Linked DNA regions of Cycloclasticus pugetii PS-1. The protein of the gene in region 1 interacts with the protein of each later gene in a pairwise test. Links are inferred from orthologs where the notes say so. Each region holds a gene or a part of one and is shown on either strand. Other genes may lie near its edges. The genes, in order: hypB and CYCPU_RS0100735.

Region 1 (3,147 bases):
CAAAAGCCAATCTAATCGTTTCAACCACGAGCAATAACCAGGCAATGAATGAATCTGTGCGGCAGGTTGCCGCCCGTTATTTGGATGGTCAGGAACTGACAGAAGGGCTGTTAAATTATATCGAAGTAGCCATTCGTGCTTATGATCCTTGCTTGTCTTGCGCCACTCATGCTCTTGGTAAAATGCCATTACAGGTGGAGTTACGCGATGTTGAAGGAAAGTTATTACAGCAACTGGTTAAAAATAGTCAGGGTGAAGTAAGTGGCTAAGCTGCTGATTATTGGTTATGGCAATCCAGCGCGAGGTGATGATGGCTTAGGGCCTTTAGTTGCCGAACATATTGAATCGCTTAAGTCGCTAAGACATTGGCAACATATCGATGTGTTAACGGCGTACCAATTACAAATAGAAAACGTCATGGACTTGGTCGATTATCAAACCGTATTGTTTATTGATGCAGATAGCCAAATCAATAGCCCCTATCTTCTAACGCGTTGCCAGCCTGAAGTCGGGCAAAGTTATACCTCGCACGCATTGACACCAGATGCGTTATTAGCGGTTTACCAGCAGGTGTATAAAACAGCACCACCAGCCTGTTATTTATTGAAAATGGCTGGTTATGCATTTGAGTTAGGTCAGCCATTGTCGTCGATAGCCACTGATAACCTACGGTTAGCAAAGGACTTTGTTGAGCACTGTTGTCAACGGTCAGAGCAAAGCGTGCTATTTGATGATCATGAAATGATGGAGCTTAGTACTGCTTATGCATGAACTATCGTTGTTAGAGGGTGTACTAAGCATTATTGATGATAATGCAGACACTCAGGGCTACACATCAGTAAAAAAAGTGTGTTTAGAAATTGGAGCGCTTTCGTGTGTTGAGCCAGAGGCATTGCGATTTGGTTTTGATATAGTGATGAAAAATAGCGTAGCCGACGGCGCGATTCTGGATATTGTAACCATGCCAGGGCAGGCAATATGCCAACAATGTGGTTGCGAAACAAAAGTTTTTGAACTACATACGCCTTGTCCCGACTGCCAATCCTTTAGCTTGGATATCCAGTCTGGACTGGAGATGCGAGTGAGAGACTTGATTGTTAATTAGGAGAGATTTATGTGTACCACTTGTGGCTGCGGTTCGACTGAAACAGTAAACCATCAACATACTAGCAAAGAGAATGCAACTGATACGGCTGATCTTCGATTGGTGCAATTAGAAAAGGATGTGCTGGGAAAAAACAAACGCTATGCAGCAAAAAATAGACAGTATTTACAGCAACATGAGATTTTTGCATTGAATATTATCTCCAGTCCAGGCTCTGGTAAAACTTCATTATTAACGGCAACGATTGATGCGTTGAAAGATCAGCTGGACATTAATGTGATTGAAGGCGATCAGAGCAGTCAACTGGATGCTGAGCGCATTCGCAATTCTGGCGCGAAGGCTATTCAGATTAATACCGGTAAGGGTTGTCACTTGGATGCTCATCAGGTGGGGCATGCCATTGAGGACTTAAACCCAGCAGATAAAGGCGTGTTATTTATCGAAAATGTAGGCAATCTGGTCTGTCCGGCACCATTTGATCTTGGCGAGGCCTACAAGGTCGTTATGCTGTCAGTAACCGAAGGCGAAGACAAACCGCTTAAATACCCAGATATTTTTTATGCAGCGGATTTGATGATCATTAATAAAACTGATCTGTTGCCCTATGTTGATTTCAATATGGATAAATGTGTCGAATACGCTAAGCAGATCAATCCGAACTTAATAATTATTGAACTCTCAGCGACAAAGGGCGATGGTTTAAGCGAGTGGGTGCAATGGATCAAGGCGCAACGAACATTAAAGGCTGTTTAGGCGCGTCACTGAAATTTATAACGAACATTGTGCATAACCCACAGTAGATGATTAAAACAATCAATTTTAATATTATTTAGCAGAACCTGTTGGAGAAGAGGCTAGAGCACCAATCACAAGAAAACTCATCACATTAGCCAAGCAGTTGTAAGTCCAACTGCAGACGCAGCCAATAATGGCAGTAGAACGCGCATCCCCAGCCCCGGGCCGCCAATAAAGCTGGCTAATAATGCTTTAACAAGCGTGTTTGACGATGCAGCAATAACAATGCCCAATGCGGCGAGGTTGACTGATAAATCGGTGGTACTCATTCTAGACAGTGCCAGGTTAATCGGGTCCACATCGGCAATGCCCGATATCATTGCCATCAAATAAATACCCGCTTCACCAAAATAATCAATCGCTGCCTTACTTAACAAGATGACGAGCACCAATAAAGCGCCGAAAAACAGTGCAGATTTTAGCTCTAGTGGATTAATCAAATGGGTCATCTTAGCGGGTGTCTGAGCGGCTTTTTTATGCCAGATGACAAGTGATGATAATAAAACCACAGCCATCATAACTGACATGGGAACCAGTAGTTTACTGAACAGCGCTGGATTGATAAGGCTAGAAACCAATAGAACACGAGGAAACATGGTGCCACAGGCAAGTAAGATACCTGCCGCTAGCAGGTTCCTCATGGTCTCTTGCTTTTGGGATAACCGAGCATAATGCAAGGTCAAGGCAGTGGATGATGCCATACCTGCTGCTAGTGCAGTTAAGATGACCCCTCTGCTTGGCCCAGCTATCTTCATCGCAAAATAACCGCTGAATGAAATGCTTGCGATGAGAACAACCATCCACCATATTTCATAGGGATTTAAAGCTTGCCAAGGCCCATAACCACGGTCGGGGAGGATAGGCAGAAGAACGACAGAAATAAGAAGAAGTTGCAAAGCGGCATGCAGTTCCTTTTTTTCTAGTTTTTTTAACCAGCCATGTAATGCCTCTTTATATCGTAATAATATTGCTGTCAGTACAGCGATAGATGCTGCCAGATCTACATGCTCTAGGGTAGCAAATACGCCCAATATAAAGGTCAGCAGCATTGTAATGAGGCTGGTAATGCTGGCATCTTCGCTATTGTTTCGCTGCACTGTATAGGCCGTTGCTACGGTGATAGAGAATCCCAAAAAAATAAAACCTAATACCATTGCATCAAGGTACTGTGACAGCAAACCAGCTCCGCCACCCAGAAGCCCTGTCAGACCATATGTTCGCAGGCCAGCTATCCTTTCACCGTCTTT
Region 2 (3,202 bases), 680 kb from region 1 along the record:
AGCTACAGCAAAAAAAGTAAGCCCAAAGCCCAAGAAAGTGGTCAAAAAAAAGGCACCCGCTGCAACGCCTAAAGTAACACCCAAAAAGGTCGCTTCTCCCCTGCCATCGCCGGTTAAAAAACCAGCCCTTTTTATGTCGCCACAGCCAACCTATCAACCTAAGCCAAAATACCCAAGCGTTGCAAGGCGAAGAGGCGTTGAAGGTTCGGTTATTTTTGATCTTTCAGTGGCTAATGATGGGCGTGTTACCCGAGCAATTATTATTCAAAGCTCTGGCTCATCTGCCCTTGACCGATCTGCCTTAAAAACAATTCAAACGTGGCGATTTCCTGCTAGCAAATTCAACTCTCTTTCCACCTATAAGCAAAAAATCGAGTTTCGACTGAACAGTTACTAAGCGCTTACCAGTCTAGCCAAATCGGTTTGCATACCGTTGGAAATGCTGACATTGCACCAATATCACTCCACTGACTCGATTGATGAAAATCCGAGCCACACGAAGCCAGTAAGCCTTTTTCAACACACAGCCTAGCCAATCTGTCCGTTTCTTGCTTGGTTTGCTGGCCAGAGACAACTTCCATCCCTCTACCACCTGCTGCAATAAAATCATCCAATAACGCCGACCGCTTAGTCCATGTCATTTTATACTTCAGTGGGTGCGCTAATACTGCCACCCCGCCTGCCTTTACTATCCAGTCGATAATGTTCGGTAACTCTGCCCAGCATTGTTTTACATCGCCCGGCTTTCCATCTCCCAAGTATTTCTTGAACGCCGTGGAGATATTCTTAACCACACCGAGTTCAACAAGATGCTGTGCAAAATGGGGCCGCCCAATCTGGCTATGGTTAGCAATTTCACTAACCCGATTAAAATCGATGGGGCCAACCAGTTTAGTTAACCGTTTGGCAATAATCTGTGCTCGATCAGCCCGTGCTTTTCCCTGCTGAGCGACCCCTTCTTTAATCGATGCACTATCGAGGCTTAAGTTCAAACCGACAACATGAACACCCACCCCTCGCCATTGCGTTGACAGTTCAACACCAGGAATAATCTTCAAGCCGTCATAACTGGCTGGCGACAATTGCTCATAAGCATCTACCGTATCATGGTCAGTAATGGCTAACATCTCAACACCCTTTGCTTTCGCCCGTTCAACCAAGTCATTGGGGGTTAATGTCCCATCAGAAATAAGGGTATGCGAATGAAGATCAATTTTTTTCATGCCATGAAGTTTACACCGTGAGGCAAACTTGAATGTTAAAATTGTTATTTATTGACCACAAACTTTTAACCATGCAGATTACTAAAGACACCGTTGTACGATTTAACTACATCTTAAAAAATGACGAACAAGAAATTATTGAGCGCTCTTCGGCTCAAGAACCCATCGCGTATTTACAAGGTCATGGCGGCATGATTCGTGGTGTTCAATTAGCACTTGAAGGCAAACAAGCAGGCGATAAGTTTAGCGTCAGTGTTGAACCAAAAGATGGTTATGGCGAACGTCTAGATAATTCAATTCAAAGCGTTCCAGTCAAACATTTAATGGGCGCTAAAAAATGGCGTCCAGGCATGATTGCCACCGTGCAAACTGAAAAAGGTCAGCACCAAGTCAACGTCGTAAAAGTGGGTAAATTTATGGCTAAGGTAGACACCAATCACCCCCTTGCAGGACAAACGCTTCACTTTGACATTGACATTGTTGATGTTCGAGCCGCCACACAAGAAGAAATTTCACACGGGCATGCTCATGGCGCAGGCGGCCACCACCACTAAACGTGACCTCTACAGCCAACACGCCCATTTTATATTCATTTCGTCGCTGCCCCTATGCCATGCGAGCCCGCTTAGCAATAAAGCACGCTGGTATTAAGGTGATCTTGCGTGAAGTTGTCTTGCGCAACAAGCCACCTGCCATGTTAGCGATCTCACCTAAAGGAACTGTGCCTGTGCTTCAGTTACCCACTGGTGAAGTCATTGATGAAAGCTGGGAAATTGTGCACTGGGCAACATCAATAAACGATAGCCAGTCCCTAAGGGGTTCTTCGGCGCGGGTTTTAGACGCTAACCGCCTAGTATCACTGAATGATAATGAATTTAAACAACACCTCGATCACTATAAATATGCTGATCGATTTCCCGACTTCTCAGCGGAGCACTATCGTACACAAGCTGAGGCTTTTCTTAGCCTTTTAGATCAACGATTAGCAGCGCATTCTTTTCTACTGGACGATGAACCCTCGATTGCAGACATTGGCATTTTTCCCTTTATTCGCCAGTTTGCGCATGTAGACATTGATTGGTTCAAGCAAACCCCTTACCCGTATTTGCAGCGCTGGTTTGAACACTATCTTTCTTCTGAACTGTTTACTAGCATTATGAACAAATACCCAGCTTGGGAAGAAGGCCAAGATACTCTTTTGTTCTAACCCTTTCTTTTAGCTTCTGCCTAGCATAAGATTAAAACCCGCCACGGAGATAACCATGCGTTTCCTTACACACCAACTTCTAGTTCCATTTATAGCTCTACTAACCTTGGCAGGTTGCGCCGGTATTACCTATCATGCACAACCACCGCAAATCAGCCTTAATAATATTGAACTGGTTAACGCACAACTGCTAGAGCAAGAATACGCATTAACCTTACGCATTCAAAATACAAACGACTTCCCGTTTTTCATTAAAGGGCTTAGTTATCAATTAGAAATTAATGGATCAGAATTTGCGCACGGGGTCAGCAGCCAATCGGTCAATATATTGCCTTATCAAGAAGCCTACCTAACGGTCTCTCTGATCAGCAATACATTGGGCGTAATCAGACAACTAGAAACACTCTCTGGCACTAACAAGACTGATTTACACTTTCGTTTAACCGGTAAAGTCAGCCATGGCACCGTTAACATTCCTGCCTCTATGTACAGCTTACCCTTTGTAAAAGAAGGTACCTTAAACCTTAATACGCTCTTAAAGAAATGAACCAACCAGAGATCTTTGTACTCTGACTTACAACAGCCTTTAAAAAAAGGAGACATCATGAAGCTGCTACTTCCAATCACCTTATCTTTACTATTAATCGCTTGTGCTGGCCCCAACCCATATGGCCCATCCAGCGAAGGCTACACCCGTAGTGAAGCTAATCAAACCTTACACGTCACAAATGGCATCATCCTTGATCTTCAGCCAGTCACCATCGATTCAGAA

The links.
Region 2: the proteins of hypB (region 1) and CYCPU_RS0100735 interact in binary tests that used the Escherichia coli proteins (3 or more experiments, as listed by UniProt). The link is inferred for Cycloclasticus pugetii PS-1 from one-to-one orthologs.

Annotation. Positions count from the first base shown.
Region 1 is NZ_ARVU01000001.1:824,533-827,679, forward strand. What follows is about bases 175-2,986. They hold hypB (hydrogenase nickel incorporation protein HypB), read left to right. Parts: upstream 175-1,114; coding sequence 1,115-1,858; downstream 1,859-2,986. Other genes in these bases: CYCPU_RS0104015 (Ni/Fe hydrogenase subunit alpha), read left to right, coding at 175-269; CYCPU_RS0104020 (hydrogenase maturation protease), read left to right, coding at 262-771; hypA (hydrogenase maturation nickel metallochaperone HypA), read left to right, coding at 764-1,105; CYCPU_RS0104035 (MgtC/SapB family protein), read right to left, coding at 1,987-2,986. Also shown: more of CYCPU_RS0104015, read left to right, coding at 1-174; more of CYCPU_RS0104035, read right to left, coding at 2,987-3,147. UniProt on the Escherichia coli protein: Involved in the maturation of [NiFe] hydrogenases. Required for nickel insertion into the metal center of the hydrogenase. Exhibits a low intrinsic GTPase activity, which is essential for nickel insertion.
Region 2 is NZ_ARVU01000001.1:148,601-151,802, reverse strand. Bases 150-3,016 are described here. They hold CYCPU_RS0100735 (FKBP-type peptidyl-prolyl cis-trans isomerase), read left to right. Parts: upstream 150-1,255; coding sequence 1,256-1,777; downstream 1,778-3,016. Other genes in these bases: CYCPU_RS0100725 (LEA/WHy family protein), read left to right, coding at 2,486-2,977; CYCPU_RS0100730 (glutathione S-transferase), read left to right, coding at 1,780-2,430; CYCPU_RS0100740 (PHP domain-containing protein), read right to left, coding at 402-1,223; CYCPU_RS0100745 (energy transducer TonB), read left to right, coding at 150-397. Outside these bases: more of CYCPU_RS0100745, read left to right, coding at 1-149; CYCPU_RS0100720 (glycine zipper 2TM domain-containing protein), read left to right, coding at 3,035-3,202. UniProt on the Escherichia coli protein: Folding helper with both chaperone and peptidyl-prolyl cis-trans isomerase (PPIase) activities. Chaperone activity prevents aggregation of unfolded or partially folded proteins and promotes their correct folding.